DNA from 4 places in the Lactiplantibacillus plantarum genome. Region 3 is predicted to be linked to each of the others. Evidence: predicted binding sites of a transcription regulator. Region 3 holds the regulator's gene; each other region holds the start of a gene.
What was found. The regulator CtsR, encoded in region 3, represses protease genes until heat stress. The targets are predictions, from matches to a motif close to TTGGTCAAAAAAGGTCAAANA.
Positions count from the first base shown of each region.

Region 1: the regulator CtsR is predicted to act here: its motif matches at 1,562-1,582, upstream of clpP (ATP-dependent Clp endopeptidase proteolytic subunit ClpP).
Region 2: the regulator CtsR is predicted to act here: its motif matches at 1,704-1,724, upstream of E5260_RS06475 (Bax inhibitor-1/YccA family protein).
Region 4: the regulator CtsR is predicted to act here: its motif matches at 1,783-1,803, upstream of clpB (ATP-dependent chaperone ClpB).

Region 1 is NZ_CP039121.1:2,590,635-2,593,806, reverse strand. Features, by position in the region: gene E5260_RS12240 (2-hydroxyacid dehydrogenase family protein) at 1-744, opposite strand, end outside; gene clpP (ATP-dependent Clp endopeptidase proteolytic subunit ClpP) at 903-1,493, opposite strand; tRNA gene E5260_RS12230 (tRNA-Arg) at 2,312-2,383, opposite strand; gene rpoN (RNA polymerase factor sigma-54) at 2,466-3,172, shown strand, end outside.
Region 2 is NZ_CP039121.1:1,417,656-1,420,827, reverse strand. Features, by position in the region: gene polA (DNA polymerase I) at 1-536, opposite strand, end outside; gene E5260_RS06475 (Bax inhibitor-1/YccA family protein) at 799-1,515, opposite strand; gene E5260_RS06470 (helix-turn-helix domain-containing protein) at 2,055-2,942, opposite strand; gene E5260_RS06465 (metal-sulfur cluster assembly factor) at 2,966-3,172, opposite strand, start outside.
Region 3 is NZ_CP039121.1:2,382,055-2,385,226, forward strand. Features, by position in the region: gene E5260_RS11275 (ATP-dependent Clp protease ATP-binding subunit) at 1-1,301, opposite strand, end outside; gene E5260_RS11280 (CtsR family transcriptional regulator) at 1,320-1,787, opposite strand; tRNA gene E5260_RS11285 (tRNA-Pro) at 2,278-2,351, opposite strand; tRNA gene E5260_RS11290 (tRNA-Pro) at 2,402-2,475, opposite strand; tRNA gene E5260_RS11295 (tRNA-Arg) at 2,483-2,556, opposite strand; tRNA gene E5260_RS11300 (tRNA-Leu) at 2,567-2,652, opposite strand; tRNA gene E5260_RS11305 (tRNA-Gly) at 2,661-2,732, opposite strand; tRNA gene E5260_RS11310 (tRNA-Thr) at 2,757-2,829, opposite strand; tRNA gene E5260_RS11315 (tRNA-Leu) at 2,833-2,914, opposite strand.
Region 4 is NZ_CP039121.1:1,764,839-1,768,010, reverse strand. Features, by position in the region: gene E5260_RS08165 (Nif3-like dinuclear metal center hexameric protein) at 1-468, shown strand, start outside; gene pepT (peptidase T) at 507-1,745, shown strand; gene clpB (ATP-dependent chaperone ClpB) at 1,862-3,172, shown strand, end outside.

The DNA.
Region 1 (3,172 bases), 210 kb from region 3:
CACAAGTGCTTGCTCGTCGACAATTGGCCCCCGTGCGGCGTTGATGAGGAGCGCCGTGGACTTCATTTTGCTAAAAGCAGCGTTATCGATTAGATGGGTTGTTTGTGTGGTAAGCGGCAGGTGTAAAGTGACGATGTCGGCATGCTGTAAAAGTTCATCCTGGGAGACAAAGGTTGCGCCAAGTTGCGTTTCACGGCTAATCGGTAGGCGGTGGTGTTGGCTGTATAAGATGGGCATGTCAAAGGCGTGTAATCGTTTGGCAACGGCTTGACCAATTTGGCCAAGGCCTAAGATGCCGAGTGTCTTGCCTTGTAAGTTGTGGCCGAGAAAGAACAGTGGCGCCCAACCGTTAAAGCCGCTAGTTCGCATTAAGTGATCGCCTTCCACGATACGATGCGCTAGGCTGATAATCAAACCGACCGTTGATTCAGCGGTTGCGACCGCCGAAACGTTTGGCGTGTTCGTGACTGGAATCTGGCGCTTAGCTGCTGCCGCGATATCGATGTTATTAGTGCCAGCACCAAAATTAGCAATCAGTTTAAGGTGTGGGGCGTGGTCTAAGACATCTTGATCTACTTGAGTTGAGAGTGGGGTAATCAAAAAGTCGGCATCAGCGACTCGACGGATGAGTTCCGCGTGACTGATCAGGTTATCGCCGGTATAAGTATCAATGACTAACTGACTTTGTAAAAGTAACGTATTAGCTTGGGCTGGAAGCTGACCAGCAATAAAGACTTTTGTCATTATAGAGACTCCTTTTTACTTTTAAGTTCAAGGACAAGTAATATTGTCCGGGTAGTAATCCCTGCTTATGTGCAGTATGGGCTATTGCAAAACGAATGACAAGAAAACGAGCAAAAAAACTGGGCCAACGTCTAGTTAGCCCAGTCAAAGATATTAGCTTATTTTAATTTGTTGTTTTCCATAATATCATCGATCAAACCGTAGTCTTTAGCCTCTTGTGCGCTTAAGTAGTTATCACGTTCAGTATCATGGTTCAACTTTTCAACGGATTGTCCCGAGTTGTCAGCTAAAATCTGGTTGATCTTTTTACGAGTCTTCAAGATTTCTTCCGCAACAATTTCAATTTCCGTTTGTTGACCTTGAGCACCACCAGATGGTTGGTGAATCAAGATTTCAGAGTTAGGTAAAGCAAAACGCTTGCCCTTAGTACCAGATGAAGCTAAGACGCTAGCCATGGAAGCAGCCATCCCCATAACGATGGTTTGAACATCAGATTTGATGAAGTTCATCGTATCGTAGATTGCTAAGCCGGCAGTAACGACACCACCTGGTGAGTTGATATAGAGATAGATGTCCTTACCTGAATCTTGGGCATCCAAGAAGAGTAGTTGGGCAATAATGGCGTTTGCCATGTTATCTTCAATGGGACCGGATAACATAATGATACGGTCCTTTAATAGTCGTGAATAGATGTCATAAGCACGTTCGCCACGTGATGACTGTTCAATAACTGTAGGAACTGGATACATGATTTGTTAGCCTCCTAAGGTTGCATTATTTGATTAGCTGATTGCTAATATAAATGTAGTTTACCGCTAAGGTCAGTGAAGGTCAAAAGAAAAACCTCAAAAACAGAATTCCGTTTATGCAGTTAACGTGGTATACTTAGGTTTCTATCATAATACGGCTTGAGATTGGGTGAACCCAATCTCTTTTTTTCGACGATTTTAGTTAGTAGGCCTTGGATTAAGTGTTGCGTCTACCTTGGCTTGAAAACGATGTTCTCTTATAATAATGATTCAAGATTAAGCAGTAATGAACTTGCATATTCAGCACTAATGTGGTGATTTAAAAGTAGTCGACCCGCATAATTTTATTATCGCGATAGTAGGTGAATCAATTTACTGATAGTGACCCACAACGATGAGTCTAATAGAAGTTGGAAATTCGCACGTGAGCCGACATATTAAACGACTTGACCTTGTTGCTGGACTCAAGTTGCTCGCAACGAATTAATCAGTATCGGATGCATGAATGAAATTTACCATGATTAAAACGATTCTATAATATAATAACAATTGTAGTAATTATTATTTGAATAGTGTAAGTTTAGCTGTTATTAAATCTACTAAACGACTACACTGGTATATGGTTTACTTGAACTGATTACTTTTTGATTATTTTTACTTGGACGAGCGGGTATAGGTACTATTACTGACCCCGAAAGGATATTACTTGTTGTTTGGTTTAAATTAAGTTACCATATGGAGATGTGACTGGTATAGTCCAGTAGTTGTCACTTAAATAAATGCACAAAAAAAGCTGAGAATCATTTCTCAGCTACTGATGCGCCCGGAGGGAATCGAACCCCCATCTCAAGAACCGGAATCTTACGTGCTATCCATTACACCACGGGCGCCTAAACAACATATTATATTCTAGCGAATAATGGATAAAAACACAAGGGTTTTACATAAAAATTTATTCAGGGAGGTATTTTTATGGCACTGGGACCAGGATTTCGCCAGCAACAGCGGCAATCACAGAAGTTAGCGATGACCCAGCGACTACAACAATCCATTCAGATGTTGCAGTTTAATGTGGAAGAACTAAGAGATTTTCTAACGCAAAAAGCATTAGAAAACCCATTGATCGATGTGGATACAAATTGGAATAATAATCACGCCAGTTTGAACGCAGCCAAAAATGTAACCACTAAGGCGGATTTCATTGAGCGTGTGTCGACCTCTAATCAGCATTCGTTATTTGAATACTTGTTGGATCAGATTCACCTAACGATGCGTGATACCCATTTGCGTCAGATTGTCCTTTATTTAATTGAGTACGTTGACGTGAATGGTTATTTGCGGATTGATGAGAGGCAGGTTCGGCAAGAAACTAAGGCAACGCCAATTGAGTTGTTGGATGCAATTACCTTATTACAACAACTTGATCCGCCGGGTGTTGGGGCCCGGAGCTTGCAAGAAGCGCTGATGTTGCAGACAGAAAATGATGACCATGCACCGAACTTAGCCTATATTGTCTTAGAAGAAAGTTTTGACGAGCTGGTTAATCGACAATGGGACTTGTTGGCTAAGAAGTATCAGGTGACGCTTGCGGACATTTCAAGTATTTATGATTATGTGCGAACACTAACACCCGTACCCGGTGCGGCAATCGGGCAGGAGACGACCGGGTACATCTTTCC
Region 2 (3,172 bases), 960 kb from region 3:
TGTGCCGGTGTGATGCCCAGCTTTTCTTCAACGTGCGCCGGCGTATAGCGTTCCACTTCAGAAACACCTTTAACGGTCACGGCCACCGTGGTATGCTCGGTCGTCAACTGCGTCAAATCACGGTCACCAGTGACGACCGTCGTGGTGTAGCCGGTTTGATCCGCTTGACCGGCCAGTGTACCAATAATGTCATCGGCTTCGTAGTCTTTTAATTCATAATGTTTGATACCATATGCGTCTAATAGCTGTTTGATATACGGCATTTGTTCAGAAAACTCACTGGGCGTCTTAGCCCGGCCACCCTTGTAATTATCGTACATGGCTGTTCGAAACGTGGTCTTACCCGCATCAAAAGCCACTAACATATCCGTGGGTTCGACTGCCTTGATCATGTGGTCAAGCATTGTGTTGAAGCCATAAATGGCGTTGGTATGCAGGCCGTCTGGATTTACGAACCGTTCCAGTTGACTATGCAACGCAAAGAACGCCCGAAATGCCACACTGTTACCATCAATCAGTAATAATTTTTTTGCCATTAGTTTGCTCCCCATCTCTTAATTTAAATCATCATTTTTATGAAAATCCGTCACTCAGACCATTAATACCACTCGATTGACGGTCTGATTCGCAGCGCCTGTCAGTACAGGCTGAACGACTAATTATTTACCCTTATAATTGTACCAAACAATTAAGTAAAACGGGAGTTCGGTCCACCGAAAACCCGTGAAATAACTCATTTTCGGTAAATTAAAAGGATTATGACATCTTGGTCATAATCCTTAATAATTATCTTAATGATTAGTCGCGGCTTGAGCCACCGAAGATTTGGACGAAGTAGAGGAACAAGTTAACGAAGTCCAAGTATAATTGTAAGGCCCCAGTAACGGCCAAACCAGTCGATGAAACCTGGTCACCATATTGTAAATACATGTTGCGCATCCGGTTAGCGTCCCACATGGATAAGCCGGCGAAGATCAATACACCAATGTATGAAAAGATGTAACTAATCATGGCACTTTGTAAGAACATATTGACCAGTGAAGCGACAAACAACCCGATTAAAGCTGCAATCAAGTGCGTCCCAATACGTGAAATATCACGCTTAGTCGTCGTCCCAATCACCGCCATGGTCGCAAATACAGCTCCAGCTGCAACGAACGCACCGGTGATAACGGCACCCGTGTATAAGGACAAGGTCACTGACATTTCAACCCCAAAGATGATGGCAAAGAGCATCAGTAAGGTGAAGCTCATCGCTGGATTGCGTGTCGCGTTGACTTGAATCCCACCAATCATCACAAACATGCTGACAATGAAGATCATCAAGAAGATGAATGGGTGTTGTGAAAAGGCGGCATTAATTTGTGCTTGGAACGTGGTCATCGCTAAGTAAACGGTAAAGGCCGAAACTAACACGGCGATTGTCATAAACCCATACATTTTAGTTAGGAAACTACGGAGGCCAACTTGTGTGTTGATGGTCCGTGGTTGTGGGTCATTTTGAAAATTGTTCATAAAATCCCTCTTTCACCTAAAAATTGACTACTCGTTACTTTTTCCGAGTTAAGATTAAAAATTGAGTTTGTGCATCGTTACTAACGCGGACTGCGCTAGTAACAACACCACACTAGTTTGTCAATCATTTGCCTATGACTAGCCATCTCAATCAGTCACCTCAACTTTCTTAACTTAAGTCTATCAAATTAGTCAAAGAAGGTAAAATAGTTTGTGCCTGTGAATTTAATAAGAATTTCTTATGTCTAAGTGAATTCCATTCAATCATTGTCTTTAATGGATTACCGCTACATTAGGATTTTCCGGAATGGGACACCATAAGCGTTTATAATAGAACTTCAATCGGTAGGACTTTTTGCGGGACATCCGGGGAAGATTTTTTAGGGGCGGGCGGCGTCATACATAACTTTCTAAATAAGAAGTCCCACACTAGTATTGACTTGCTAGTGTGGGACTTCTTATTATTTAATGTACAAAGCATTGATTAGTTTTAGCATGTTGGAAACTACAATAAAACACTAAATCTAGCCATTGTCTTGTTAATTGTTTTCTGAAGCAGAAATACCCTGCAAATATCGTTGTCGCAATGCAGCTACCTTAACCTCAACAACTTGATTATGATTAATCCGTGCAAAAGCTTCTGTTTCACTCATTAACCGCTTAATCAATTTATCCGAAAGTTGTTGCTTAACAGCATTCTCGGTCGCTAAGTATTTCAATCTTGGTAAGTAATACGTGACATGTTCATCTGAGCAAAGCGCTACCCCATCATCTATTAGACGATTACTTGTGACGAAATCACCACTAATTGCGTAATACTCTGCCGTATAAAAGATTAGGGTTAACAGCCGTAAGTAATCATTTGCATATCCTGATGAGCCAGCGTGCTCGACATAGTATCGTACTCTCCTGAAATAAAATTGAGCTTTCTCAGGCTCAGCTAACCGGCCATACATGACACCCAGACCGACATAAGCTAGCGGTGTGAAAATTGTTTGGTGAGCCCTATCCAAATCATCAACGATTTGCGAGAAGGAAAAACAAATATCACTGGCTGTTCCATTAATCAACGAACTTAGCATGCCACATAAATAGTAATATTGCATCCGTGAAGGTACCGCATCAATTTGCTCAACTTTCAGGTCTACCAATGATTGCAGGACTGATTGATAATCTTCCATCATCAGTCGTCGCTCAATCTCATCAAGTTGCTGTCGAATTTGGGTCACTGAATTAGCCTGGTTTTCACTTAGATCATCAACTGTCAATCCCAGACGAGCGCAGAGCTGATTTAAAATTGCTAATGCTGGTACTCGCCCACGCCGTTCAAACTTACTTAAAGTCGCCTGCGTACAAATTCCGTTTGATAATTTGACTTGTGAAATTTTTAAAGCTTTTCGCCGGGCAATAAACTTTTCAATATCCATCGCACACCACCTTGTCTCACCCGTTAGCCATGAATGCCAAGGGCAACCTTAGCAAAACGACTCATTTTATCAATTCCCCAAGCAGGTTCCCAGACCAAGTCAAGTTCACAATTCTTAACACCATCCACACTCATAATTGCTTGATTAATTTGACTTGCCAATAAATTTCCTAATGGGCACCCCATCGTCGTCAACGTCATCGTTACCGTGCAGCTACCATTATCGTCTAC
Region 3 (3,172 bases):
TCACGCAGTTGCGCTAACTTGTCCTGGTTCTTGGATAGCTTCGTTGGTTGATCCATCTGATCGATGCGGACTTTAGCTGCCGCCTCATCCATCAAGTCAATGGCCTTATCAGGCAAGAAACGATCACTGATATACCGGCTGGATAGCTTGACTGCTTGATCAACAGCTTCATCCGTAATCGTAACCCGATGATGTTCTTCATAGCGTGGCCGTAGTCCATCTAAGATTTCAACGGCTTCGTCTTCGGTCGGTTCATTGACCATGACCGTTGCAAAACGCCGTTCCAACGCAGCGTCAGATTCAATGTACTTTTGATACTCATTTAAAGTGGTTGCCCCAATCGTTTGGAGTTCCCCTCGTGCAAGTGCGGGTTTCAGAATATTAGAGGCATCAATAGCCCCTTCAGCACCACCGGCACCAATCAAGGTATGCAATTCATCGATAAATAAGATCACATGGCCATCGTTGTAAATTTCATCAATCACTTTTTTCAGGCGGTCTTCGAATTCACCACGATACTTTGTCCCAGCGACTAATGATCCCATATCGAGCATCATCAAGCGCTTATCTGCCATATCAGTTGGCACATCACCGGCCACGATCTTTTGGGCTAGACCTTCGGCGATTGCAGTCTTCCCAACCCCAGGTTCACCAATCAAGACCGGATTATTCTTCGTCCGCCGTGACAGGATCTGAATGACCCGTTTGACTTCCTTGGAACGACCTACTACCGGGTCCATTTCTTGTTCACTAGCTAATTGGGTCAAATCGCGCGCCAGAGAATCCAAGGTTGGCGTTCCTTCAGTCTTCTTGCCACCGCGATTAGCCGCGTTACCCTTGCGCTTACTCATGGCGTCACTGACACCTAGCTTGCGAAGAACGACTTTACGCGTCTGACCTAGATCTAAGTTTAAATTCATTAAAATTCGCGAGGAAAGGATACTTTCATCAGAGAGCATCGCTAACAACAAATGTTCCGTTCCAATCTTGTTGGCACCGAGCCGTTTTGCTTCATCACCGGCAACGGACAAAATTTCTTTGGCCTTTGGTGAATATGGCAAGTAAGTATCCTTGCCAACATTGCTCAACGTCCCATAGCCAGTGAACCGTTCGATTTCTTCACGAATGTCATCTTCACTAACGGCATATTGTTGTAGCACCTTATTAGCAATTCCATTCTTTTCGATGGCCAATGCTAATAGCAAATGCTCCGTACCAACTGCCTGATGCTTGAAATATTTGGCCTGTTCCTGTGCCAGTACCAGCACACTTTTGGCACTAGGTGTAAATAAGTTATCCATTGCGATTCCTCGCTTTCTTTAGCTTTCGTAACGCAAGTGGTTCAAGATTCCGATAATTATCCGGGCCCGCAGACTGTTTTCTAAATCCCGGTCCGTTAATCCTAACGTCTCGTGGTCAATCGCCACTAAAATCAATTGCGCTTCTCGACGATTTAAGACGTCGTCCTCGTATAAACTTTGGACGACCGCATAAGCATCTCGTTGTGTGATTGAATCGCCGATCACCTGTATGAGGGCGTCCAACACATCAGCATCATCGACCAAATTAACCTTCTCAATGCGAATATAACCACCACCGCCACGTTTACTTTCAACTAAGTAACCATTTTGGATCGTAAACCGGGTCTTAATCACATAATTAATCTGTGAGGGTACCACGTTGAAAAGGTCGGCAATTTCTGACCGTCGAATTTCAACATGCTCCGAGTCCGCCAAAATACTTTTTAAATACTTTTCAATAATATCCGAGATATTTTGACTTTGCATGTGCTTCACCCTTTTCATTATCTTTGACTAATATTGACTATTATTATACGAGGATAATGGAAAAAAGCAAAGAATTTCACCCAAACCGCGGACTAGCATGTGCTTAACGGTTGTTACAGCATAGCACGCCAAACGTTTGCTTTCAATTGATTCAACCGTTTAGAACCTCATAATGATTAAATTATTAGGTCTCCATATTCATTGAACTACCTATTTAAAATATGTCAAGTTGAGTCACTCCTCATTGCAGGCGATGGGCACTGGTATCACAACGATGAACAGCAGTTCCGAGACTAATTTCTCCGAGCTCATGACTAACAGTGGCTGTTGCCTTGTCGGGATTATGAGTCACAACCACCGTATTCTTCACATGGCTGACTTAGTGAGTAACGTCGCAAAAGTGTCCCCTGACCGTTGAAACACCCCTGCTTACAAAAAAGGCCATAAAAAAAATCCAGCCAAATGACTGGATTAGTTGGTTTAACCGTAATCGGGAAAACAGGATTTGAACCTGCGACCCCTACGTCCCGAACGTAGTGCTCTACCAAGCTGAGCTACTTCCCGAGAAAATTAAATAAAAAGCCTTAGCACTTAACTAAGACTGTGTTAAACGATCGGGAAAACAGGATTCGAACCTGCGACCCCCTGGTCCCAAACCAGGTGCTCTACCAAGCTGAGCTATTTCCCGATACTAATGCACCCAGTAGGAGTCGAACCTACAACCTTCTGATTCGTAGTCAGACACTCTATCCAATTGCGCTATGGGTGCTTATTTAAAATGCCGAGGACCGGGATCGAACCGGTACGGTTATCACTAACCGCAGGATTTTAAGTCCTGTGCGTCTGCCAATTCCGCCACCCCGGCAAATTAAAAGCGGAAGACGGGATTCGAACCCGCGACCCCCACCATGGCAAGGTGATGTTCTACCACTGAACTACTTCCGCATAATAAAGCTATTAAATTGTAAATGCCGACTAGAGGATTCGAACCTCCGACCTCCTCATTACTAGTGAGATGCTCTGCCAACTGAGCTAAGTCGGCATGTGCGGGTGAAGGGACTCGAACCCCCACGTCGTAAGACACTAGAACCTAAATCTAGCGCGTCTGCCAGTTCCGCCACACCCGCATGATGTTAATCATGCCTTGTTGCCGGTTCAAACAGTTCTTACTGGTATGCCTTGACAACTATTTAACTTTATCATCATGTTGAATACTTGTCAACAACTTTTTTCAAATAAATGGATAAATATACTTTTTACTGGATAAACAAGTTATATTTTTCCGACAAGAAATATTATAGCACGGTAGCCGAAAATAGCAAACCCTATTTTCAAAAAAAGGTGAATAAATTTCAGTAAACCCAGCTTTTTCGCCCTTTTGCGCC
Region 4 (3,172 bases), 620 kb from region 3:
GGCATTAATGACTTAGCCGCTGACACGTGGGATTACCAGGTCGTGCCACTGTTGTCTGGCGGTCATCAGTATTATATGGGCCGAGTCGGTGATTTGCCGACACCGTTATCAGCGCAGGCGTTTGCCGAACAGTGTAAGCAAGTATTTGGTGTCAGCGGCCTGCGACTAGTCAGTGCCGATCCCCGACAACGGATTACCCGTGTGGCCGTCCTGGGCGGCGATGGTGGTAAGTTCTATCCCCAAGCGTTGCGAGCAGGTGCACAAGCTTACGTGACCGGGGATGTCTATTATCACACCGGTCATGATATGCTGGCAGCCGGGTTGACGGTCATTGATCCAGGCCACCATATCGAGAGTATTTGTAAGTCACAACTCACTAAGCTGTTTGATCAGTGGCGTGTACAAGCTGGCTGGCCAATCGAGATTGTGGCGTCTCAGCTGAATACTGATCCGTTTACCTTCATCTAAGTTAATCATGAACTTTAATAAGGAAAGGAAGTTATCATATGTCAAAATATCCAAACTTAATTTCAGATTTTTTAACCTTTGTCAAAATTAATAGTCGTTCAGATGAGGAATCAACGACAATTCCTTCGTCACCACGTGAAACGGCCTTTTTAAAGCAATTAATGAGTAAGCTCACTGATTTAGGCTTGAGCGATGTTGAACAGGATGCGCAAAGTGCGTACGTTTTTGCGACGATTCCTGCGAATAGTGACAAAGCTGTTAAAACTCTTGGCTTTATTTCACATATTGATACGGCTGACTTTAACGCGGAAAATGTCAATCCACAAATTGTTGACAATTATGACGGTGAATCAGTTATTAAGCTCGGAAACGGGGACTATGTGCTGGATCCGGCGGTCTTCCCAAACTTAAAGAACTATGCTGGTCACACGCTGATCACAACTGATGGAACCACGCTGCTTGGAGCTGATGATAAGTCTGGCGTTGCTGAAATCATTAGTGCTGCGGAATATTTGTTGGCCCATCCTGAGATCAAACATGGCAAGATTCGGTTAGCTTTTGGTCCCGATGAAGAAATTGGGACTGGTGCTGATCACTTTAATGTGCCTGCCTTTGGCGCCGATTATGCCTACACCGTTGATGGTGGTCCGCTTGGTGAACTGGAGTATGAAACGTTCAACGCGGCCCAAGCGACGGTGACGATTACAGGTGTCAACGTTCATCCAGGGGAAGCTAAGGATAAGATGGTCAACGCCTTGCAGTTAGCCGTTGATTTTCAATCGGCGTTACCCGCACATGATGTCCCGGAACACACGGAAGGCCGTGAAGGGTTCTTCTTCTTGCTTAGTTTAGACGGGACCGTTGACAGCGCTAAGATGACTTACATTATTCGTGATCATGACCGCGATAAGTTCGAAGCACGTAAACGGTTATTTATGGCGGTTGCGGATCGGCTGAATTTGGCTGACGGTGTGGCCCGGATCAAGGTCGACATGAAGGACCAGTATTACAATATGCGCGAAATCATTGAAAAAGATATGCGGGTCGTTGAATTGGCCAAACAAGCCATGCTCAATCTCGGTATCACGCCAGCCATTTATCCGGTTCGTGGTGGGACGGATGGCTCCAAGATCTCATTTATGGGCTTGCCGACACCGAACTTGTTTGCTGGTGGTGAGAACATGCACGGTCGGTTTGAATACGTTTCAGAACAAGTGATGGCCCAAGCCGTGGACGTTGTCTTACAAATCGTTCAGGATAATTATGACCAGGACTAAATCCTTGACCTTGTTTGACCTTACGGGTTATACTCTAATAGTCAATAAAGGTCAAACAAAAATTGGCAGCTATGACGGCTGCCTTTTTGCTACCGTTTTTGAGGAGGTACGTAAATATGAATCCAGAACAATTTACAGAAAGTTTACAACAAGCCTTACAACAGGCACAACAAATCGCACAAACACGGCGCCATCAAGAAATTGGGGTGCCCCATCTATTTAAATTTTTAACGCAACCAGGCGAACTGGTTCGGCAGATCTTTAGTGAGGCCGGCGCTGATTTAGACCAATTACAAACAGAGCTCGACCGTGAGCTGGATGACATTGCCGTTGTTAGCGGTGGTAACGTTCAGTACGGTGGCAGTATGAGCAGTAGTCTAGCTACGCTGATGCAGGCTGCCGATGCTAAGCGCAAAGCGTTAGGTGATGATTACCTTGCGACCGACACTTTGGCTTTAGCGCTGATGGATCAAACTGGTGATCAGTTGACCAAATACTTGAATCAGCAAGGCATCATGGCAGGACAAGTCAAGAATGCCGTTGATCGTATTCGCGGGGGTCAACGGGTCACGTCACGTAATCAGGAAGATCAGTATCAAGCTTTGGAAAAGTACGGCGTCGACTTGGTTAAACAGGCGCGCCAGGGGAATCAAGATCCAGTAATTGGCCGGGACGAAGAGATTCTGGACGTTATTCGGATCTTGTCACGAAAGACGAAAAACAATCCTGTCTTGATTGGTGAACCGGGAGTTGGGAAAACGGCCATCGTGGAAGGTCTAGCACAACGAATTGTTCGTGGTGATGTGCCGGAGAACTTAAAAGATAAGACGTTGTTCTCACTAGATATGGGGTCTCTGATTGCCGGGGCGAAGTATCGTGGTGAATTTGAAGAACGACTCAAAGCCGTCCTCAAGGAAATCAAGAAGAGCGATGGGCAGATCATCATGTTCATCGATGAAATCCATAATATCGTTGGTGCTGGTAAGACAGAAGGCAGTATGGACGCCGGTAACTTGTTGAAACCAATGTTGGCGCGGGGAGAACTTCATTTGATCGGGGCCACGACGTTAGATGAATATCGTCAGTACATGGAAAAGGACAAGGCACTCGAGCGGCGGTTCCAAAAAGTATTGGTTGCTGAACCGAGTGTTGAAGATACAATCAGTATTTTACGTGGCTTAAAGGAACGCTTTGAAATCCATCATGGTGTTCGGATTCATGATAACGCCTTAGTGGCCGCTGCCAAGTTATCTGATCGTTATATTACGGATCGTTACTTGCCAGATAAGGCCTTAGATTTAGTAGATGAGGCTTCTGCTGAAATCCGGGTCGAAATGAACTCCAACCCAACGGAATTAGACCAAGTCAACCGACAATTAATGCGTTTAGAGGTCGAGGAAGCCGCCTTAAAGAATGAAACTGACGAT